4 regions of the Streptomyces sp. NPDC053079 genome follow, and region 1 is predicted to be linked to each of the others. Evidence: riboswitches for the same ligand, from Rfam matches in the RefSeq annotation. Region 1 holds a riboswitch; each other region holds the start of a gene.
What was found. Region 1 has a riboswitch for cobalamin ahead of ACIGXW_RS00310 (cobalamin biosynthesis protein). Riboswitches for the same ligand answer to the same signal wherever they lie in the genome.
Positions count from the first base shown of each region.

Region 2: linked by a shared signal. The riboswitch ahead of ACIGXW_RS30515 (CoA-acylating methylmalonate-semialdehyde dehydrogenase) and the one ahead of ACIGXW_RS00310 (cobalamin biosynthesis protein) in region 1 are both predicted to bind cobalamin.
Region 3: linked by a shared signal. The riboswitch ahead of metE (5-methyltetrahydropteroyltriglutamate--homocysteine S-methyltransferase) and the one ahead of ACIGXW_RS00310 (cobalamin biosynthesis protein) in region 1 are both predicted to bind cobalamin.
Region 4: linked by a shared signal. The riboswitch ahead of ACIGXW_RS10510 (ribonucleoside-diphosphate reductase subunit alpha) and the one ahead of ACIGXW_RS00310 (cobalamin biosynthesis protein) in region 1 are both predicted to bind cobalamin.

Region 1 covers NZ_JBITZJ010000001.1:53,080-58,812, forward strand. Annotated here, with positions in the region: gene ACIGXW_RS00290 (alpha/beta hydrolase) at 1-1,087, opposite strand, end outside; gene ACIGXW_RS00295 (class II aldolase/adducin family protein) at 1,133-1,807, opposite strand; gene ACIGXW_RS00300 (anion permease) at 1,920-3,182, shown strand; gene ACIGXW_RS00305 (hypothetical protein) at 3,209-3,439, shown strand; cobalamin riboswitch at 3,617-3,749, shown strand; gene ACIGXW_RS00310 (cobalamin biosynthesis protein) at 3,892-4,908, shown strand; gene ACIGXW_RS00315 (cobyric acid synthase) at 4,905-5,733, shown strand, end outside.
Region 2 covers NZ_JBITZJ010000009.1:130,217-135,949, reverse strand. Annotated here, with positions in the region: gene ACIGXW_RS30520 (short-chain fatty acyl-CoA regulator family protein) at 1-1,124, shown strand, start outside; cobalamin riboswitch at 1,157-1,343, shown strand; gene ACIGXW_RS30515 (CoA-acylating methylmalonate-semialdehyde dehydrogenase) at 1,505-3,004, shown strand; gene ACIGXW_RS30510 (acyl-CoA dehydrogenase family protein) at 3,001-4,155, shown strand; gene ACIGXW_RS30505 (enoyl-CoA hydratase/isomerase family protein) at 4,152-5,228, shown strand; gene mmsB (3-hydroxyisobutyrate dehydrogenase) at 5,225-5,733, shown strand, end outside.
Region 3 covers NZ_JBITZJ010000009.1:227,074-232,806, forward strand. Annotated here, with positions in the region: gene ACIGXW_RS30925 (DUF6777 domain-containing protein) at 1-257, opposite strand, end outside; gene ACIGXW_RS30930 (serine/threonine-protein kinase) at 328-1,800, opposite strand; gene ACIGXW_RS30935 (alpha/beta hydrolase-fold protein) at 1,919-3,034, opposite strand; cobalamin riboswitch at 3,300-3,454, shown strand; gene metE (5-methyltetrahydropteroyltriglutamate--homocysteine S-methyltransferase) at 3,615-5,733, shown strand, end outside.
Region 4 covers NZ_JBITZJ010000002.1:703,129-708,861, reverse strand. Annotated here, with positions in the region: gene mctP (monocarboxylate uptake permease MctP) at 1-1,202, shown strand, start outside; cobalamin riboswitch at 1,345-1,488, shown strand; gene ACIGXW_RS10510 (ribonucleoside-diphosphate reductase subunit alpha) at 1,652-4,030, shown strand; gene ACIGXW_RS10505 (ribonucleotide-diphosphate reductase subunit beta) at 4,030-5,043, shown strand; gene ACIGXW_RS10500 (YciI family protein) at 5,187-5,603, shown strand; gene ACIGXW_RS10495 (RNA polymerase sigma factor) at 5,620-5,733, shown strand, end outside.

The DNA of each region.
Region 1 (5,733 bases):
CGTAGCCCTGCGGATCGACGTTCCAGGACCCGGCGTGACCGGCTCCGCGCACGGCCCGCAAAGTGATCAGTTCCGGTCGCCCCGCGGCGAGTTCACGGGAGAGGGCCAGGGGCGCGAGGGTGTCGTCGCGGCCGTGCACGAGGAGCGTCGGCATGGGCAGGGCGGCGGGGTCGGCCGCCGCGAGGAGGGCGTGGGGTGCGAGGCCGGTGCGGCCCTCGGTCGCCCGGACCGCAAGCGGAATGAGGGCTGCCGGGACGCGGCGGCCGGCGAGGGCGCGCAGCGCGGCCGGCCAGTCGAGGACCGGGGAGTCCAGGACGAGGCCGCTGACGCGGCTGCTCAGCGCGGAGTTCCGGGCGGCCAGCAGGGCCATGGTGGCGCCGGTGGACCAGCCGTGCAGGACCACCCGGCGGGCGCCGTAGCGCAGCGCGTAGCGGATGGCGGCGTCGAGATCCCGCCATTCACCGGCGCCGAAGTGGCCGATTCCATGGGGCGGCCGGGGTGCGCCGGGGTCGCCGCGGTACGCGATGTCGAGCACGGGCAGCCGCTGGCCGTGCAGGAACGGCATGACGTTCATGGGGTGCTCGCGGGTGGCACCCAGGCCGTGCACGGTGATCACCCAGGTGTCGCGGCCGCCGGGCACGAACCACGCGGGCAGCGGTCCCATCTCGCCGGGGACGTCCACCTCGGCGTGGTCCAGGCCGAGGGCGTCGCGGGGGTTGCCGGCGTGCACCTGCGGGGTGAGCCAGACGCGCTCGCCGGGGCGCAGGGCGCCCCGGGTGACGCGGTCCAGGCGGCGGATCACCCGGTCGTGCGGGTGCGAGACGTCCGCGATGACGGGCCCGACGACGGCGTGCACACCCCGCCCCGCGAGCCCGTAGGTGCCCGGGAGCAGGGCGGCGGGGGTACGGCCGAGGGTGACGGTGGCGCCGGTGACGTCGTGGAGGGCGAGCCGGGGCTCGCCGGGCGGCGGACGGCCGGGGTCCGCCTTCAGGGCAGCGTCACCGGCGTACCGCCCGGCCGCCACCGCGGCCGCCCCGGCACCGATCAGCGTGGTGGCGGCCGCGGCCGCCACTGTGCGCAGCACCATCGCCTTCCAGTGTGGGCGCGCCCGGCGGGCGCGGCCAGTGGGGGATCAGCCGCGCTGTCCGTAGCCCCGCAGCTTGGCGGCCGCCTCGTCCAGGAGCCCGGGGCCGAGCAGCGAGGGGGTGTGGCCGGGGACGGCGGCGGCGGTGAGCCAGACCCGGCACATCCACTCCAGCTGTGCGGTGCGGTCGTAGGCCTGGTCGAGGGTGGCGCCGTAGGTGAGGGTGCCGTGGTTCTGCAGGAGGCAGCCGGTGCGGCCGTCGAGGGCCCGCAGCATGTGGGCGGCCAGCTCCTCCGTGCCGTAGAGGGCGTAGGGGGCGACGCGGACCGGCCCGCCGAGGGCGGCGGCCATGTAGTGGATCAGCGGCACCTCGGTGACGAGCGTGGAGACGGCCGTGGCGTGCACGGCGTGGGTGTGCACGATCGCGGCGGCGTCGGTGGAGCGGTAGACGGCCAGGTGCATCGGCAGCTCGCTGGTGGGCGCGAGGTCGCCCAGGACCTGACGGCCGTCGAGGTCCACGCCGACCGCGTCGCCGGGGCCCAGCCGGTCGTAGGGGACGCCGGTGGGAGTGACAAGGACCACGTCGCCGACGCGCGCGGAGACGTTGCCGGACGTGCCCACCACGAGCCCGTCGGCGGTGGTGCGGCGGGCGGTGGCCACGACCTGGGCCCAGATGCGCGGTATGTCGTCCCGCGCGGCCCCCGCCTGTTCGAACTCCCTCATCGGTCTTCGCCTCCGGTTCGCGTCATCGACCTGCCCGTCCCAGTTCACCTTCCGTTCACCCAGGGTCCCTACGGTCGCCGCGTACTGACCATCGAGCTGATTGCCTGGGTGAATGGAAAACATCACGCTTCTCATCGGGATCGTGATCGTCACGGCCTTGGTGTTCGACTTTACGAACGGCTTCCACGACACGGCCAACGCCATGGCCACCACCATCTCCACCGGGGCCCTCAAGCCCAAGGTCGCGGTGGCCATGTCGGCCGTGCTCAATCTCGTCGGCGCGTTCCTGTCCGTGGAGGTCGCGGCGACGATCTCCAAGGGCATCGTCGACGAATCAGGCATCCGGCCGGAGATCATCTTCGCCGGCCTGGTCGGCGCGATCGTCTGGAACCTGCTCACCTGGCTCGCGGGCCTGCCCTCCAGCTCCTCGCACGCGCTGTTCGGCGGCCTGATCGGCGCGACCATCGCCTCGGTGGGCACCGACGCCGTCCACGGTGACGCCGTCGTCATGAAGGTCCTCATCCCCGCCGTCGTCGCCCCGGTCGTGGCCGGCCTGGCGACCGTGCTGGCGACCCGGATGACCTACCGCCTGGCGCGCAACACCGACCCCGAGGCCAGCGCCAAGGGCTACCGCGCCGGCCAGATCGCCTCGGCCGCCCTGGTCTCCCTCGCCCACGGCACCAACGACGCGCAGAAGACCATGGGCGTCATCACCCTCGCGCTGATCTCCGGCGGCGCCCTCGGCGCGGACGCCGACCCGCCGATGTGGGTCATCGCCTCCGCCGGTATCGCCATCGCGCTCGGCACCTACCTCGGCGGCTGGCGCATCATCCGCACCCTCGGCAAGGGCCTGGCCGACATCCAGCCGCCGCAGGGCTTCGCCGCCCAGACCGGCGCCGCCGTCACCATCCTGGCCTCCTCCCACATCGGCTTCGCGCTCTCCACCACCCAGGTCTGCTCCGGCGCCGTCATGGGCGCGGGGCTCGGCCGCAAGGGCGGCGTGGTCCGCTGGTCCACCGCCGGCCGCATGGTCGCCGCCTGGGGCCTGACCCTCCCGGCCGCCGGCCTCGTCGGCGCCGGCGCCGCGCTCCTGGCCGACCAGGGCGACTGGGGCGTCGCCGCGGTCGCCGTCCTGGCCCTGGCCGCCTGCGGCGCCATCTGGGTGGCCTCGCGCCGCAAGCCGGTCACGCACGACAACGTCAACGACCTCAACGAGCCGCAGGGCGTCTCCGTCCCGGCCGAGCCCGTCGGCGTGGTCACCGCGGCCCTCCAGGCCGTCGCCCCGCCGCCGGCCGGCCCGGTCGCCGGCCCCACCGCCGCCCCGGCAGCCGCCCCGGCCGCCACTCCCGCCCCTGCCCCCGCGACGGCCGGCTGACCGCCGGGCAACGGAGGAGAACCACCATGAACATCGACTGGGCAGCACTCGGCCAGGTCTTCGGCGTCAGCCTCGTGGCCACCCTCGGCCTCGTGGCCGTCTTCACCCTCGGCATCGTGGGCACGTCCCGCAAGGCCGCCACCGCCGCCACCGCCCCGGCGGCCGGCCCGAGCTCGGTGGCGCGCACCGGCGCGTACACCTGCTTCGCGCTGTGCGCGGCCGCCGTGGGATACGGCATCTACCTGATCGTCGCCTGACGCGACCGCAGCACATCCCGCGCACGAAGCGCCGGTCCGGCACCCGCCGGACCGGCGCTTCGCCGTTGCCCGCGTCGCCCGCCGCCCCACCCGTGACCGGCAGCCTCACCGCAGGTCAGGGTGAGTTGACTGCCCTTCCCGGGCCGTGGTGGACTTCCGGAGCCAAACGGCGACAGCAGAGGAAGCCGGTGCGAATCCGGCGCGGTCCCGCCACTGTCACCGGGGAGTGTCCCCCCGATTCCAGGGCCACGGTCCGCGGTCCGCGGACCGGAAGGCCGGGGGCGACGCCGATCCGGGAGCCAGGAGACTCTGGTCGCCGGTCACGTCGAGCCAGGGCGCGGACCCTGAGTGAGGACACATCGCCATGCCCGGCTGCCGTCGCCCCCTGCCCTTCGCGCCCCCTGTGCCCCCGGTGCGCCGCCCCCGCCACGGTGTGACGGCGGCCTGATCCGATGCGCCCGACGCGCAGTGATCACACGCCCGGGAACCTGACCGGGGACATCACCGGGAACCTGACCGGGAAGCATCTCGCCTTCGTCTGCGGCGCCGCGCTCGGCTTCGCCTGCGACCTCGTGGTGGGCGACCCGCGCCGCGGCCACCCCGTCGCCGCGTTCGGCCGCGCCGCGCAGGCCGTCGAGGAGCGCCTGTGGCGCGACCACCGCGGCTACGGCACCCTGCACGCGCTGCTGTGCGCGGGCGGCACGGCGGCCGCCGCCGGGCTGCTGGCCCGTACCGCGCGCCGCTCCCCCGCCGCCGGCGCCGCGCTGACCGCCGCCGCGACCTGGGCCGTGCTCGGCGGTACGACCCTGGGCCGCGAGGCACGGGCGGTCGGCGGAGCCCTGGAGGCCGGCGACATCGAGGTCGCCCGGGAACGGCTGCCGCACCTGTGCGGCCGCGACCCGCAGGCGCTGGACGGGCAGCAGATCGCCCGGGCCGTCGTCGAATCCGTCGCCGAGAACACCTCCGACGCCGTCGTGGGCGCCCTCGTCTGGGGAGCCCTCGCCGGGGTGCCCGGCCTGGTGGGCTTCCGCGCGGTCAACACCCTCGACGCCATGGTCGGCCACAAGTCGCCGCGCCACCGGCGGTTCGGCTGGGCCTCGGCCCGCCTCGACGACGTCGTCGGCTGGCCCGGCGCCCGCCTCACCGCCGCCCTCGCCGTCCTCGCCGGTCCCGACCCGCGCGGCGCCTGGCGCGTGGCCCGGCGCGACGCCGCCCGCCACCCCAGCCCCAACGCCGGCCCGGTCGAGGCCGCCTTCGCCGGCGCCCTCGGGGTCCGCCTGGGCGGCACCCTCGCCTACGCCGGCCGCGTCGAACACCGCCCCGTCCTGGGCGCGGAGAACCGGCCCGTGGCCGTGGCGGACATCGAACGCGCGGTGCGGCTCTCGCGCCGGGTATCGCTGCTGGCCCTGGGGACCGCCGTGGTGGGCAGGCTCTCCCTCGCACATTTCGCCAGAAGGAGGAATCGGTGACAGCCGACAGGAGCGGGCCCGCACGCCCGCCGGGCGGGGGCCTGCTGGTGGCCGGGACCACCTCGGACGCGGGCAAGAGCGTGGTGACGGCCGGCATCTGCCGCTGGCTGGTCCGCAAGGGCGTCAAGGTCGCGCCGTTCAAGGCGCAGAACATGTCGCTCAACTCCTTCGTCACGCGCGAGGGAGCGGAGATAGGGCGCGCCCAGGCCATGCAGGCCGCGGCCGCCCGCGTCGAGCCGAGCGCTCTGATGAACCCCGTGCTGCTCAAGCCCGGCGGTGACCGGAGCAGCCAGGTCGTGCTCATGGGCAAGCCGGTCGGCGAGCTCAGCGCCCGCGGCTACCACGCGGGCCGGCAGGAGCAGTTGTTCGGCACGGTGACCGAGTGCCTCGAGGAACTGCGGCGTACGCACGACGCGGTGATCTGCGAGGGCGCGGGCAGCCCGGCGGAGATCAACCTGCGCCGCAGCGACATCGTCAACATGGGCATCGCCCGCGCGGGCCGGCTGCCGGTGGTGGTGGTCGGCGACATCGACCGCGGCGGGGTCTTCGCGTCCTTCTTCGGCACCACGGCGCTGCTCTCGCCCGAGGACCAGGAGCTGATAGCGGGCTACATCGTCAACAAGTTCCGGGGCGACGTCTCCCTGCTGGAGCCGGGCCTGGACATGCTGCACGCTCTGACGGGCCGGCGGACGTTCGGCGTACTGCCGTTCGCCCACGGCCTGGGCATCGACGAGGAGGACGGCCTGCGCGTCTCGCTGCGCGGCGCCGTCCGCGAGTCGGTGGTGGCCCCGCCGCACGGCGCCGACGTGCTGCGCGTGGCGGTGT
Region 2 (5,733 bases), on a different contig from region 1:
ACCTCGCGGAACTGGCCTCGCGCATGCCGGCCGTGGCCTCGGTCCTGCTCGACCTCGGCCGCCGCGGCCACGCCCTGGCCGAGCGGCTGGCCGAAGCCGCGGAGGCCCGCGGTCACGAGGACGTGGCCCTGCCGCGCTCCCCGCACGAGGAGATACGGGAGTTCTTCTACCGGCGGCAGAACTACCTCCACGAGGCCGATCTCGCGGCCGAGGACCTGGCCCACACCCTGGGCGTGCGGCCGGGCGAGGTGGTGCGGACGCTCTCCGCGCGCCTGACCGAGCGGCACGGGGTGCGGCTGGCGGCGGACTGCGACCGGCTGCACCACTACGACCCGGTCACCCGCGTCCTGCACCTGTCCAACCGGCTGCGCCCCGGCCAGCAGGCCTTCCGCATGGCCACCCAGCTGGCGCTGCTGGAGTTCGGCGACCGGCTGTCCGCGCTGGCGTCGGAGGACTACGCGGAGGGCTCGGCCAGTTGGTCGCTCGCCAGGATCGGCATCGCCAACTACTTCGCCGCCGCGCTGATCCTGCCGTACCGCGCCTTCCACACGGCCGCGGAGGAGGTCCGTTACGACATCGAGCGGCTCACCGACCGCTTCGGCCTCGGCTACGAGACCGTCTGCCACCGCCTCAGCACCCTCCAGCGGCCGCGGCTGCGCGGTGTGCCGTTCTCCTTCGTCCGCGTGGACCGCGCCGGCAACATGTCCAAGCGCCAGTCCGCCACCGGCTTCCACTTCTCCCGAGCGGGCGGCACCTGCCCCTTGTGGAACGTGTACGAGGCGTTCGCCGCCCCGGGCCGGATCCACGTCCAGATCGCCGCCATGCCGGACGGACAGCGCTACCTGTGGACCGCCCGCGCCGTCACCCGGCACCGCGGGGGCTGGGGCGAGCCGGGCAAGACGTTCGCCATCGGCCTCGGCTGCGAAGTGCGCCACGCCTCCCGGCTCGTCTACTCCGACGGGCTCGACCTCGCCAACACCTCCGCGGCCACCCCGATCGGCATGGGCTGCCGGATCTGCGAACGCCTGGACTGCCCGCAGCGCGCGGTGCCGCCGCTGGGCCGGCCGCTGGCGATCGACGAGAACAGCAGCACGTTCGTGCCGTACCCGGTGGCGGACAAGTGATCACGCTGGGGTGGACTTACTAGGACGTCCAACTATATGTTCGCGACCAAGGCCCGCGGTGTCAGGGAAGCCGGTGTGATTCCGGCACGGTCCCGCCACTGTGACCGGGGAGTGAGCCGTCGACAGCACGCCACTGACGAGATGTGCCATGCGTCGGGAAGGCTGGCGGCGCGCGGTGATCCGGGAGTCAGGATACCGGCCGCGGGTGTTCCGTGTTGTCCACGAGGATGGAGCAGACACGCATGGCACCGGTCCGTACTCACGACCCTGGTGATCCGGCGGAGCGCGCGCTCATGTCCGCGCACGCGTAGCTCTTCGCAGAGCCACGAAGCCCCATGCCCATCCCCGGATCTCACCTGACCTGACGAGAGCAGGCTTCCATGGTCCGTGAACTGACACATTTCATCGGCGGCAAGCACACCCCCGGAACGTCGGGGCTCTTCACCGACGTGTACGACCCCAACACCGGCGCCGTACAGGCCCGGGTGCCCCTGGCCGGGCGCGAGGACACCGCGTCCGCGATCGCGGACGCCGCCGCCGCGCAACCGGAGTGGGGCGAGTGGAATCCGCAGCGCCGCGCCCGCGTCCTGCTGCGGTTCCTCCAACTCGTCGAGGGCGAACGGGAGTCGCTGGCCCGCCTGCTGTCCCGCGAGCACGGCAAGACCGTCGCCGACGCCCACGGCGACCTCCAGCGCGGCCTGGAAGTGGTCGAGTTCGCCGCCGGCATCCCGCACCTGCTCAAGGGCGAGTTCACCGACAACGCCGGCACCGGCATCGACGTCCACTCACTGCGCTCCCCGCTGGGCGTCACGGCCGGCATCACCCCCTTCAACTTCCCCGCGATGATCCCCCTGTGGAAGGCCGCACCGGCCATCGCCTGCGGAAACGCCTTCGTCCTCAAGCCGTCCGAACGGGCCCCGTCCGTACCGCTGCGCCTCGCGGAGCTCTTCCTCGAGGCCGGCCTCCCGCCGGGGATCCTGAACGTGGTCAACGGCGGCAAGGAGTCCGCCGAGACCCTGCTGACGGACCCCCGGGTGCAGGCCGTCGGCTTCGTCGGCTCCACCTCCGTCGCCGCGCACGTCTACGCCACGGCCGCCGCGCACGGCAAGCGCGCCCAGTGCTTCGGCGGCGCCAAGAACCACATGATCGTGATGCCGGACGCCGACCTCGACCAGGCCGTCGACGCGCTGGTCGGCGCCGGGTACGGCTCGGCGGGCGAGCGCTGCATGGCCATCTCCGTGGCCGTGCCCGTCGGGGAGGAGACGGCCGACGCGCTGGTCGCACGCCTCAAGGAACGCATCGGGAACTTGCGGATCGGACGCTCGGACGACCCGGAGGCCGACTTCGGCCCGCTGGTGAGCCGTGACGCCCTGGAGCGCGTACGCCGCTACGTCGGCATCGGCGCCACCGAGGGCGCCGAACTCGTCGTCGACGGCCGGGGCTTCGTCCTGCCCGGCCACGAGGGCGGCTTCTTCGCCGGCGCCACCCTCTTCGACCGTGTCACCCCCGCCATGCGGATCTACCGCGAGGAAATCTTCGGCCCGGTGCTGTGCGTCGCCCGCGCCGCCGACTACGAGGCGGCCCTGCGGCTGCCGAGCGAGCACCCGTACGGGAACGGGGTGGCGATCTTCACCCGGGACGGGGACACCGCCCGGGACTTCACCCGGCGGGTGACCACGGGAATGGTCGGCGTCAACGTGCCCATTCCGGTACCCGTCGCCTACCACACCTTCGGCGGCTGGAAGCGGTCCGGATTCGGCGACCTCAACCAGCACGGCCCGGACGCCGTCCGCTTCTACACCCGCACCAAGACCGTCACCTCGCGCTGGCCCTCCGGGGTCAAGGAAGGCGCGAGCTTCACCATCCCGACGATGGGGTGAGCGCGGTGACGACCACTCTCACCACGGACCAGCTCGCCCTGGCCGAGGTCACCCTCGACTTCGCCCAGGAGCACCTGGCCCCGCACGCCGTCGGCTGGGACCGCGACAAGCACTTCCCGCTCGACGTCCTGCGCAAGGCCGCGGAACTCGGCCTCGGCGGCGTCTACGTCCGCGAGGAGCACGCCGGCTCCGGCCTCACCCGCGGCGACGGCGTCCTGGTCTTCGAGGCACTGGCCACCGGCTGCCCCTCCATCGCGGGCTACCTCTCCATCCACAACATGGTCGCCTGGATGCTCGACCGGTACGGCGACGCGGCCCAGCGCGGCCGCTGGCTGCCCGGGCTCTGCGGCATGCAGGCGCTGGGCAGCTACTGCCTGACGGAGCCGGGCGCCGGCTCGGACGCCGCCGCCCTGCGCACCCGCGCGCGGCGGGACGGCGACGGCTACGTCCTCACAGGCGTCAAGCAGTTCATCTCCGGGGCGGGCGCGGCCGACGTCTACGTCGTCATGGCCCGCACGGGCGAGGGCGGCGCGGACGGCGTCTCCGCCTTCGTCGTCGAACGCGACGACCCCGGGCTCTCGTTCGGCCCGAACGAACGGAAGATGGGCTGGAACGCCCAGCCCACCCGCCAGGTGATCCTCGACGGGGTCCGCGTCCCGGCCGGCCGCCGGCTCGGCGCCGAGGGCGACGGCTTCCGCATCGCGATGAACGGCCTGAACGGAGGCCGCCTCGGCATCGCCGCCTGCTCCCTGGGCGGCGCCCAGAGCGCCCTGGACCGCAGCCTGGCCCATCTCGCCGACCGCGAGGCGTTCGGCATGCGGCTGCTCGACGCACAGGCCCTGCAGTTCCGCCTCGCCGACATGGCCACCGAACTGGCCGCGGCCAGGGCACTGGTCCGGCAGGCGGCGGACGCCCTGGACCGCGGCACCCCGCAGGCCCCGCAGCTGTGCGCGATGGCCAAGCGGTTCGCCACCGACACCGGCTACTCCGTCGCCGACCGCGCCCTGCAGCTGCACGGCGGCTACGGCTACCTCAGCGACTACGGCATCGAGAAGATCGTCCGCGATCTGCGCGTCCACCAGATCCTGGAAGGAACCAACGAGATCATGCGCCTCATCGTGGCCCGCGGACTGACGGGCGCCCTGCGATGACCACTACCAGCGAGCACGTACTGCTGCGCACCGAAGGCCGCGCGGCCTATGTGACCCTCAACCGTCCCGGCGCTCTCAACGCCCTCACCCACTCCATGGTGCACCGCATCGACGCGGCGCTGACCGCGTGGGAGCACGACCCGGCGGTGGAGCACGTCGTCATCACCGGAGCCGGCGAGCGCGGGCTGTGCGCGGGCGGCGACATCCGCTCCATCCACGAGGACGCACGCTCGTCCGCGGGGGTGGCCTCCGCGGACTTCTTCCGCGACGAGTACCGGCTCAACGCCCGTATCGCCCGCTACCCCAAGCCGTACGTCGCCGTCATGGACGGCATCGTGATGGGCGGCGGCGTCGGGGTCTCGGCCCACGGCACGGTCCGTATCGTCACCGAGCGGTCCCGCGTCGCCATGCCCGAGACCGGCATCGGCTTCGTCCCGGACGTCGGCGGAACGTATCTGCTGGGGCTCGCGCCCGGGGAGCTGGGCACCCATCTGGCGCTCACGGGCGCGGCGGTGGGCGCGGCGGACGCGCTGCTGTGCGGGCTCGCGGACCACCACGTCCCCTCCGCGCTGCTGCCTGGGCTGGTCGCGGACCTCGCCCGGGCACCCGTCCACGACGTCCTGGCCCGGCACGTCCGGCCGGCGCCGGGCGGCGAACTCGCGGCGTGGCGCGGCTGGATCGACCACTGCTACGCGGCGGACACGGTGGAGGAGATCGTCGACCGGCTGCTCGACAGCGGCGTACCGGCGGCGAAGGACGCCGCGGTGACGCTCCTCGCCAAGTCCCCCACCGCGCTGAAGGTGACCCTCGCCGCCCTGCGCCGGGCGCGTGCGCTCGGTCCTCTGGAGCACGTTCTGGAGCAGGAGTACCGCGTCGCCTGCGCGGCCCTGTCCCACCCGGACCTCGTCGAGGGCATCCGCGCGCAGGTGATCGACAAGGACCGGACCCCGCGCTGGTCGCCCACCACGCTCGCCGAGGTCGGCGACGAGGACGTCGACCGCTTCTTCGCACCGTCCGGCGGGCGCGGGCTCGGCCTCGTGACGACCGTCTTCCCTCAGGAGGTGCCCTGGTGAGCAGCGTCATCGCCTTCGTCGGACTGGGGCACATGGGCGGCCCCATGGCCGCGCGCCTGGTGCGGGCCGGACACCGTGTCCTCGGCTACGACCTGGTGCCCTCACTGCTGGCCGCGGCCGCGGAGACCGGGGTCGAGGCGGCCGCGTCGGCGGAAGAGGCGGCGTCGGGAGCGGACGTGGTGATCACCATGCTGCCCGCCGGACGCCATGTCCTCGCCCTGTACCGGGACCAGGGGCTGCTCGCCGCCGCCCGGCCCGGCACGCTCTTCGTCGACTGCTCCACCATCGACGTCGCCGACGCGCGGGCCGCCCACGAGGCGGCGTTCGCCGCCGGTCACCGCGCCCTGGACGCGCCGGTGTCGGGCGGGGTGGTGGGCGCCGAGGCCGGGACGCTGACGTTCATCGCCGGCGGTGACGAGGAGGCGTTCGCCCGGGCGGAGCCGCTGCTGGGCGCCATGGGCCGCAAGGCCGTGCACTGCGGGGCCGCCGGCGCCGGCCAGGCCGC
Region 3 (5,733 bases), on a different contig from region 1:
TTGCTCTTGTCGCAGCGGGTCTTGCCCGGGGTCCCGCCGATGACCCCCCGGGCCTCGGCCGCCTTCTCACCGCTGCGGGGCAGCGCCTTGACCCCCTGCAGATCGGTGCCCGGCGCCGGTATGAACGCACCCGGCGCGATCACCCCCGCGGCTTCCAGGGCTATCTCGGCGACCATCTTCTTCGAAGCCTTCGAACAGCCCGCCGCCCCCGCGCCGCCCAGCAGCGCGCAGACGGCCAGCAGGGAGACGATCCTCATCCGTTCGCGCCTCACAGCGCACACCCCCCGATAGCCGGTTCACGAATTCCGACGGTTCAGTCCGTACGCGCTAGCACGAGGTCACCCAGCCGCTGCCGCAACTGGCGTACCCCGTCGGGTCGGTGCTCGGACCCGTGGTCGGGTCCGTGGTGGGGTCCGTGGTGGGTCCGGGGGTCGCCGGCTCGGACGTGTCCTCCGTCTGCCCGGGCGTGGCCACCCCCGTGGGGCCGCCGCCCGGGTTGTCGCCCGGCTGCGAGCCGCTGTTGTCGCGCAGGGCGAACAGGGCCGCGGCCCCACCGGCGAGCAGGACCAGCGCGACGACGGCCGCCACGATCCACACCGCCGTCCGCGGCCGTGGCTCCGGGCCGGGCTCCGGCCCCGTCCCGGGGTGCGGCAGCGGACGCACGGGATACCCGACGGACGCGGCGGACCCTCCCGGGCCCGGAGCGAGAAGGGGAGTCGCCAGGCCGCCCTGCTGCAGCCCGACCGGCACGTTGACGGACGGCGTCCCCGCGGAGCGCCCCACGACGGGCCCGGGTTCCGGCGTCGGCGTGGGCCTCGGCGCAGGTGAGGGCGTCGGTGTCGGTGTCGGTACGGGCGTGGGTGTCGGTGTCGGCGTGTCGGGTACCGTCAGCGGCCGTCCGGGGTCCGGGTGGCGCACCCGCTCGTCGAGGGCGGTGCGGACGTACCCGGGCGGTTCCTCCGTGAGCAGGCCGGCGGCGACCCGGTCGAGGAGCTGCTCGGCCTCCGCCGAGCCCATGCGGGCTTCCGGGTCCTTGCGCAGCAGCCCCTCCAGCACCGGCGTCAGCGGCCCGGCCCGCCGGGGCGCCGCGGGCTCGTCGTCGACCACGGCCCGCAGCGTGCTGAGCGCGTCGCCCCGGCGGAACGGGGAGACCCCCTCCACCGCCACGTACAGCAGGGTGCCCAGCGACCACAGGTCGGAGGGGATGCCCGGGCGACGGCCCGTGGCCCGCTCCGGGGCCAGGTACTCGGCGGAGCCGACCAGGTCGCCGGTGCGCGTCAGGGTGCCGGCGCCCTCGATGACGGCGATGCCGAAGTCGGTGAGCACCACCCGGCCCCCGGCCTCCAGCAGGACGTTCGCCGGCTTGACGTCGCGGTGCAGCACCCCCACGGCGTGGGCGGCGCGCAGCGCCTGCAGCACCTGCGCGCCGATCCTGGCCGCCTCCTTGGGCTGGAGCACGCCCTCCTGCCGGAGCACCTTGTCCAGCGACTGGCCGCGCACCAGCTCCATGACGATCCAGGGGCGGCCCTCCTGCTCGACCACGTCGTGCACGGTGATCACATGGGGGTGGGCGACCCGCGCGGCGGCCCGGGCCTCCTGCTTCAGGCGCGCGTACAGCACCCGGACGTCCTCGTCGTTCATGTGCTCCGGCGCCCGGACCTCCTTGGCCGCGACCTCCCGGTCGAGCACCTCGTCCATGGCGAGCCAGACGACGCCCATGCCGCCGTGCCCCAGCTGTTCCATGAGCCGGTACCGCCCGGCCAGCAGCGGTTTGCGCCGCGTGGTGTCCATCCCGTCCATGCCGTACGCCCCCTCCCCCTGCGTACGGCGTACCGAGCCGTGCGCATTCGGGCCACACTGGCTGGGACGTGGCCGTGGCCGAAACCGTTCCCGGCCGGACGGGAAACCCCGCGCGGCCTCAGCGGCGGGCGGTCAGCTCCTTGTCGAGCCAGCGCAGGACCTCGGGGTATTCCTCGCGCCAGGTCTGGAAGTTGTGGCCGCCCTCCTCACGGACCAGCTTGTCGACCTTGGTCGGCGCCTTGGCCTTCCCCGCGAACTTCAGCATGGGCTCGTAGTACTTCTCCTCGCCCTTCGAGCTGGCGGCCAGGAGCAGGGACACCGGCGGCGGAGCCATGTGCTCCAGGCGCCAGGTCAGGTCGGACTCGTTCCTGATCTGCTTGTTGCCCGCGTAGAGGTCACCGGTGTCGCGGTCCTGGCGCGCGAAGAGGTCGGCGGACAGCCCGGCCGCGGCGCCGTAGCGGGCCGGGTTGGTCATGGCCGCCTTCAGCGCGCAGTACCCGCCCGTGGAGTTGCCCACCGCGCCCCAGCCGCCCCGCGAATTGTCCGCGCGGTACACGTCGTTGACGGCGATGGGCAGGTCCTGGTTGAAGAACGTCATGGCCTGCGGGCCGCCCGGCACGTCCGTGCAGTTGGTGTCGCGGTCCGCCACGACCGACGGCCGGACCATCAGCACGATCGTCGGCCTGATCTGCTTGGCCACGATGGCGCGGGAGGCCGCCTGCGGGACCTTGATCTGGGTGATGAGGTTCTTGGAGACGCCGGGCTGCCCGGTGATCGCCACGATCACGGGGAACCGGTCGTTCTCGTGCTCCTTCTGGAAGTACTGCGGCGGCAGATAGGCGAAGCCGTCCATGCCCAGCCCGCTGACGGGACCGCGTATCTCGATCCGGTCGACCTGGCCGGCCTTCTCCTTCGGGCCCAGGCCGACGGACTCCTGGCCCTTCACGACGAGCGCGGGCGGCCGCTTGCCGTCCTTGCCGCCCTTCAGCTCCTGCTTGCTGGAGTTGCGGCCGAGGAGCTCGTTCCACGTGGAGTAGAAGCCGAACTCGTTGTTCGCCGCGACGAGCAGCACCGACAGGATGCCCAGCTGCGCCACGGCGAGCAGGCCGAGCCGGGAGAGGAGCGCCGGGATCCCCTTCTTCGCGGCCCGTGGCCACAGCCACAGCACGAGGGCGGCCAGCGCGACGGCGATGACCACCAGGAACAGCAGGAAAGTCTGGGACGTAAGGCCCACGGTTGTCGCTCCTCTTCGGAGTGGGTTCTCCGGGAGGGAAGAGGGGGTACGGCCCGGTGAGGTTTCCTGTTTTGGCCGCAATTTTCGCCTTATGGCGCTGCTGGGGGTCCTGACGGCCCGCAGGGGCGGCCACGGCCCACGACCCTACCCCGCGCGTCCGCACGCAAGATCGAAACTGTCCGGGCAACCCCTGTCGGCGGACGGGCCCCTGCGTCTAGGGTGAAGGCGCAGCCGGTTCGCCCCGCCCTCCAGGCGGGCGCGTCGCAAGAGGGAACCCGGTGGGAATCCGGGACTGCCCCGCAGCGGTGAGCGGGAACGACCGCCGTCATACGCACTGGACCGCCCCGGCGGTCCGGGAAGCGACGGCCACTAGGTGCCGTGTCCTCCACCGACACGGCGTGCCCGCGAGTCCGAATACCTGCCGCTGCCCGCGTGCGACCGCACGCGGTGATCTCGGTGGCCTCGAGGGCGGGCCGGCGGTACGGACGGCGCATGCCTGGGCGTGCTCCGCCGGCATCTGCCGACCCTTCGTACGCTCGGGTCCCGCCGGGATCCCCCGCGACTCGCGAAGGAGAGTTCCGTGGCAACACACCCCACCGCCCCCACCGCCGTCCGCGCCCGGGCCACCGTCCACGGCTACCCCCGGCAGGGGCCCGGCCGTGAACTGAAGAAGGCCGTCGAGGGCTACTGGGCCGGCCGCGTCGACGCCGCAGCCCTGCACGACACCGCGGCCGCCCTGCGCCGCGACGCCTGGCGGCGCCTGGCCGACGCCGGCGTCCACGAGGTCCCCACCGGGGACTTCTCCCTCTACGACCACGTCCTGGACACCACCGTCATGGTCGGCGCCGTCCCCGAGCGGTACCGCGCCGCCGTCGAAGCCGACGCCCTGGACGGCTACTTCGCCATGGCCCGCGGCACCCAGCAGTTCCCGCCGCTGGAGATGACGAAGTGGTTCGACACCAACTACCACTACCTCGTGCCCGAACTGGGCCCGGACACCGCCTTCTCCGCCGACTCCACCAAGCAGACGGGCGAGTTGGGGGAAGCCCTCGCCCAGGGCCACGCGGCCCGGCCCGTGCTCGTCGGCCCCGTCACCTATCTGCTGCTGGCCAAACCCGCGCCCGGCGCCCCGCCCGGCTTCCAGCCCCTCACCCTCCTGGACCGGCTGTTGCCCGTGTACGCCGAGGTCCTCTCCGACCTGCGGGCGGCCGGCGCCGAGTGGGTCCAGCTCGACGAGCCCGCCCTGGTGCAGGACCAGCCCCCGGCCGTACTGAACGCCGCCGCCCGCGCCTACCGGGAGCTGGGCGGCCTCGCCGACCGGCCCAAGCTGCTGGCGGCCACCTACTTCGACCGCGTGGGCGACGCCCTGCCCGTCCTCGCCAAGTCCCCCGTCGAGGGCCTGGCCCTGGACTTCACCGGACCCGCCGCCGCCAACCTCGACGCCCTCGCCGCCGCCGGCGGCCTGCCCGGCAAGCGTCTGATCGCGGGCGTGATCGACGGGCGCAACGTGTGGATCAACGACCTCGAACGGTCCCTGTCCACCCTCGCCACCCTCCTCGGCCTCGCCGACCGGGTGGACGTCGCCCCCTCCTGCTCCCTGCTGCACGTCCCCCTCGACGCCACCGCCGAGCGCGACGTCGACCCGCAGGTCGCCCGCTGGCTGGCCTTCGCCCGGCAGAAGGCCGAGGAGACCGTCACCCTCGCCCGCGGCCTCAACGAGGGCAGCGACACCATCGCCCCGCAGCTCGCCGCCAACCGCTCCGCCCGGGCCTCCCGCGCCGCCTCCGCCCTCACCCGCGACCCGGCCGTACGGGCCCGCGCGGCGGCCGTCACCGCCGCGGACGCCCGCCGCCCCCAGCCGTACGCCGAGCGCGCCGCCGCCCAGCGGGCCCGGCTCGGCCTGCCGCTGCTGCCCACCACCACCATCGGCTCGTTCCCCCAGACCCGCGAACTGCGCACCGCCCGCGCCGACCTGCGCGCCGGGCGCATCGACGCCACCGCCTACGACGAGCGCATCGCGACCGAGATCCGTGAGGTCCTGGCTTTCCAGGACAAGGCCGGCCTGGACGTCCTCGTGCACGGTGAGCCGGAACGCAACGACATGGTCCAGTACTTCGCCGAGCAGCTGACCGGCTACCTGGCCACCCAGCACGGATGGGTGCAGTCCTACGGCACCCGCTACGTCCGCCCGCCGATCCTCGCCGGCGACATCTCCCGCCCCGAGCCGATGACCGTGGCCTGGACCGGCTACGCCCAGTCCCACACCGAGCGCCCCGTCAAGGGCATGCTCACCGGCCCCGTCACCATGCTCGCCTGGTCCTTCGTCCGCGACGACCAGCCGCTGGCCGACACCGCCCGCCAGGTCGCCCTGGCGCTGCGGGACGAGGTCGGCGACCTGGAGGCCGCCGGCACGGCCGTCATCCAGGTCGACGAGCCCGCGCTGCGCGAGACGCTGCCGCTGCGGACCGCCGACCGGGCGGAGTACCTGGCCTGGGCCACCGAGGCGTTCCGGCTCACCACGGCCGGGGTGCGGGCGGACACCCAGATCCACACCCACATGTGCTACGCGGAGTTCGGCGACATCTTGGCCGCCATCGAGGAGCTGGACGCCGACGTCATCAGCCTGGAGGCCGCCCGCTCCCGCATGCAGGTCGCCGACGAACTGGCCGCGGCAGGCTACGCGCACGCCGTCGGCCCGG
Region 4 (5,733 bases), on a different contig from region 1:
TCGCGCTGCAATTGGTGGGCATCCAGGCGGTTCTGGACGTCATGGGCGTCGGCGGCGGGGAGAACACCAACTGGTTCGTGAAGGACCTGCCGCTGCTGATCGCCTTCGGTGTGCTCGCGGCCTACACCTATTCCTCGGGGCTGCGCGCGCCCGCGCTGATCGCGTTCGTCAAGGACACCTTGATCTACATCGTGATCATCGTGGCGATCGTCTACATCCCGATGAAGCTCGGCGGCTTCGGCGACATCTTCGCGAAGGCCGGTGAGGCGTTCGCGGCAGAAAACCCGGCCACCGGCAAGCCTCGCGGCTCGCTGATCACCGGACCGCAGGCGCAGTGGGCGTACGCGACGCTCGCCCTGGGCTCGGCGATGGCGCTGTTCCTCTATCCGCACTCGGTGACCGCGGTGCTTTCCAGCAAGGGCCGCAATGTCATCCGCCGCAACACCACCATTCTTCCCCTTTACTCCCTGATGCTGGGCCTGCTGGCCATGCTCGGCTTCATGGCCATCGCCGCCGGGGTGAAGGTGAAGAACGGACAGCTCGCGATCCCGCAGCTCTTCGAGGACATGTTCCCCGACTGGTTCACGGGTGTGGCCTTCGCGGCCATCGGCATCGGCGCGCTCGTTCCGGCCGCCATCATGTCGATCGCGGCGGCAAATCTCTTCACGCGCAACATCTACAAGGACTTCATCAAGCCGGACGCCTCTCCCGAACACGAGGCGAAGGTCTCCAAGCTCGCCTCCCTGCTGGTGAAGGTCGGCGCCCTCGCCTTCGTCCTGACCATGGACAAAACGGTCGCCATCAATTTCCAGCTGCTCGGCGGCATCTGGATCCTGCAGACCGTGCCGGCCCTGGTCGGCGGTCTCTTCACCCGCTGGTGCCACCGCTGGGCGCTGCTCGCGGGCTGGGCGGCCGGGATGATCTACGGCACCTGGCGGGCGTACGACACGCCGAGCGCCACCCAGGACCACTTCGGCAACACCAACCTGATCCCGCTCATCGGCGAGAAGGGCTACATCGGCCTCACCGCCTTCGTCCTCAATGTGATCGTCGTCATCGTCGCGACGTTCGTCCTCAGGGCGCTGAAGGCGCCCGACGGCGTGGACGAGACCCGGCCGTCGGACTACACCGCCGACGCCGGCGACCCAGGCGTCCGTACGGACCTCCCCCCGGCCACCGTGGGGGCCCCCGGCGGGCACTGACCCGACCCACCCTCCAGAGGGCCGCCACACCCCCGTCCAGGGGGCGTGACGGCCCTCTTCGCTTGCCCTGCCGGGCCCACCCGTTAGCACATTCCGCAACCGCTTCATGACGGGACGACACAACATGTGGGGGCGCGTACGAGGCCCGGCACTAGATGTATGCTCGTCCTCGCTGTCGTCGCAGGGGAATCCGGTGGAAATCCGGAACTGTCCCGCAACGGTGTATGTGTGCGCATATACACAGCGCACCGAAGTCCGAGGACCTGCCGACAGCGCGTCCACCACCGAGCCTGCCCTGGGCTCGGCTATGGGCGTTGAATTCGTCCGGGCCCCGCGGGTTGGGCCGGCGGACGCCTACGAGGTGTGCCCTGGTGCAAGCGGCATGCCCGTACGCGACCGTCGCGCGCCTCCCGCCCGGCCCACCCCAGCCGAGCGAGGGAGAGCCACACGTGACCATCGCGCCCGCAGATCCGGTCTCAGCGAACGCGGAAGCGACCGGCGGCCCCGGGACCGCGCTGCTGCGCACCCTGACCGATCTCACCGCCGATCTGCCCGCCACCGACCCGGGCAAGGTCGCCGCCGCCGCGCTGCGCGGCCGGCACCCCGGTTCGGACGAGGCCGAGCTGCGCTCCCTCGCCACCGAGGCCGCCGCCGGTCTCATCGCCGAGGAGCCGGAGTACTCCAAGCTCGCCGCCCGGCTGCTCACCCGTGCCATCGCCGACGAGGCGGCCGGCCAGGGTGCGACGTCCTTCTCCGCCTCGGTCGCCGTCGGCCACCGCGAGGGCCTGATCGCGGACGAGACCGCCGCCTTCGTGGCCACCCACGCCGAGCGCCTGGACGCCCTGGTCGAGACGGCGCTGACCGACGGCGCCGACGACCGTTTCGGCTACTTCGGCCTGCGCACCCTGCACAGCCGCTACCTGCTGCGCCACCCGATCCACCGCGACGTGATCGAGACCCCGCAGCACTTCCTGCTGCGCGTGGCCTGCGGTCTGGCCGAGGACCACTCGGAGCGGGCCCTGGACGACGTCGCGGAGCTGTACCGGCTGACCAGCACGCTGTCGTACCTGCCGTCCTCCCCCACGCTCTTCAACTCCGGCACCCGCCACCCGCAGATGTCGTCCTGCTACCTGTTGGACTCGCCGCTGGACGAGCTGGACTCGATCTACGACCGCTACCACCAGGTGGCGCGCCTGTCGAAGCACGCGGGCGGCATCGGCCTGTCCTACTCCCGCATCCGCTCGCGCGGCTCGCTGATCCGCGGCACCAACGGTCACTCCAACGGCATCGTGCCGTTCCTGCGCACCCTCGACGCCTCCGTGGCGGCGGTCAACCAGGGTGGTCGGCGCAAGGGCGCCGCCTGCGTCTACCTGGAGACCTGGCACGCGGACATCGAGGAGTTCCTGGAGCTCCGCGACAACACCGGTGAGGAGGCCCGCCGCACCCACAACCTCAACATCGCGCACTGGATCCCGGACGAGTTCATGCGCCGCGTCGAGGCCGACGCCGACTGGTCGCTGTTCTCCCCCGCCGACACGCCCGACCTGGTCGACCTCTACGGCGACGAGTTCGACGCCGCGTACCGCCGGTACGAGGCCGAGGGCAAGGCCGTCAAGCAGATCCCGGCCCGCGTGCTGTACGCCCGCATGATGCGCACCCTCGCGCAGACCGGCAACGGCTGGATGACGTTCAAGGACGCCGCCAACCGCACGGCCAACCAGACGGCCGAAAAGGGCAAGGTCGTCCACTCCTCGAACCTCTGCACCGAGATCCTCGAGGTCACCGACGACAGCGAGACCGCGGTCTGCAACCTCGGCTCGGTCAACCTCGCGCAGCACCTGGGTGCCGACGGCGAGATGGACTGGGAGAAGCTCGACCGTACGGTCCGTACGGCCGTGACGTTCCTCGACCGCGTCGTGGACATCAACTTCTACCCGACCGAGCAGGCCGGCAACTCCAACAACCGCTGGCGCCCGGTGGGCCTGGGCCTGATGGGCCTGCAGGACGTCTTCTTCCGCCTGCGCCTGCCCTTCGACTCCCCCGAGGCGAAGGAGCTGTCCACCCGCATCTCCGAGCGGATCATGCTCGCGGCGTACGAGGCCTCCGCCGACCTCGCCGAGCGGCACGGCCCGCACGCGGCCTGGTCCGCGACACGCACCGCCCGCGGCGTGCTGCACCCCGACCACTACCCCAACGCCGTCCCGGCCTGGGCGGACCGCTGGGACGCGCTGCGCGCCCGCATCGCCGAGGTCGGCATGCGCAACTCGCTGCTGCTGGCGATCGCCCCCACGGCGACCATCGCCTCCATCGCGGGCGTGTACGAGTGCATCGAGCCGCAGGTCTCCAACCTCTTCAAGCGCGAGACGCTCTCCGGTGAGTTCCTGCAGGTCAACACCTACCTGGTGGAGGACCTCAAGAAGCTCGGCGTGTGGGACCGCACGACCCGCGACGCCATGACGGACGCCAACGGCTCGATCCAGGACCTGAAGTGGATCCCGCAGGAGGTGCGCGACCTGTACCGCACCGCCTGGGAGATCCCGCAGCGCTACCTGATCGACATGGCCGCGGCCCGTACGCCGTACCTGGACCAGAGCCAGTCGCTGAACCTCTTCATGGCCTCGCCCACCATCGGCAAGCTCAGCTCGATGTACGCGTACGCCTGGAAGCAGGGCATCAAGACGACGTACTACCTGCGCTCGCGTCCGGCGACCCGGATCGCCCGGTCGGCCAGTGCGGCCGCCACCATCCCGGTGCAGCAGGCCGCGCCCGACGCGGACGCCATCGCCTGCTCCCTTGAGAACCCCGAGTCCTGCGAGGCCTGCCAGTAATGAGCTCCACCGAGAAGAACCTGCTCGACCCGGGCTTCGAGCTGACCCTGCGCCCGATGCGGTACCCGGACTTCTACGACCGCTACCGCGACGCGATCAAGAACACCTGGACCGTGGAGGAGGTCGACCTCCACTCGGACGTCGCCGACCTCGCCAAGCTCTCGCCGGGCGAGCAGCACATGATCGGCCGCCTGGTCGCGTTCTTCGCGACCGGCGACTCGATCGTGGCGAACAACCTGGTCCTGACGCTGTACAAGCACATCAACTCCCCCGAGGCGCGGCTGTACCTGTCGCGGCAGCTCTTCGAGGAGGCCGTGCACGTCCAGTTCTATCTGACCCTGCTGGACACCTACCTGCCCGACCCGGACGACCGCGCCGCGGCGTTCGACGCGGTGGAGAACATCCCCTCCATCCGCGAGAAGGCCCAGTTCTGCTTCAAGTGGATCAACGAGGTCGAGAAGCTGGAGCGGCTGGAGACGAAGGCCGACCGCCGTCGCTTCCTGCTCAACCTGATCTGCTTCGCCGCGTGCATCGAGGGCCTGTTCTTCTACGGCGCCTTCGCCTACGTGTACTGGTTCCGCAGCCGCGGCCTGCTGCACGGCCTGGCGACCGGCACCAACTGGGTCTTCCGCGACGAGACCATGCACATGAACTTCGCGTTCGAGGTCGTGGACACCGTCCGCCAGGAGGAGCCCGACCTCTTCGACGACGAGCTCCAGCAGCAGGTCACGGACATGCTGAAGGAGGCCGTCGAGGCGGAGCTGCAGTTCGGCCGCGACCTGTGCGGCGAGGGCCTGCCGGGCATGAACACCGAGTCCATGCGCGAGTACCTGCAGTGCGTGGCCGACCAGCGCCTGGTGCGACTGGGCTTCAAGCCGGTCTTCGGCTCGGAGAACCCTTTCTCCTTCATGGAGCTGCAGAACGTCCAGGAGCTGACCAACTTCTTCGAGCGCCGCGCGTCCGCGTACCAGGTGGCGGTCGAGGGCTCGGTCTCCTTCGACGACGAGTTCTAGGAATCCGGTCCTGACGGACCGGTTCCGAAAAATCGGCGCGACACGTCGATTCCGGCGTCTCCCGTTCGACGTACAGGTGAAGGGTTGGGAACAGCCCAGCTCACGTACCGATCGAACGGGAGATTGTCGTTATGCCGCGCTTTATGATGATCGTCAAGGCGAGCGAGGACTCCGAGGCCGGTGTCATGCCGACCAAGGAGCTGATCGCCGAGATGGGGCAGTACAACGAGCAGCTGGTCAAGGCCGGTGCCATGCTCGCCGGCGACGGCCTGCACCCCTCGTCCAAGGGCGCCCGGGTCTCGTACTCGGGCAGCCGGCGCACCGTGACCGACGGGCCCTTCGCCGAGACGAAGGAGCTCATCGCGGGCTTCTGGATCATCCAGGTCAAGGACCGGGACGAGGCCCTGGAGTGGGCCCGGCGCGTCCCCTTCGAGGACGGGGAGGTCGAGGTCCGGCAGATCTTCGAGCCGTCCGACTTCCCCGCGGACGTCCTGCCGCCCGAGGAGGCGGCGCGCGAGGAGGCCCTGCGGGACGAGCTGCGCCGGAAGGCACAGCAGTAGTCCCTACGATGGGCGCGTGACGGCTTCCGACACCCACCGCGCGATCGACGCGGTGTGGAGAATCGAGTCCCCGCGCCTCATCGCCGGCCTCACCCGCATCGTGCGCGACGTCGGCATCGCCGAGGAGCTC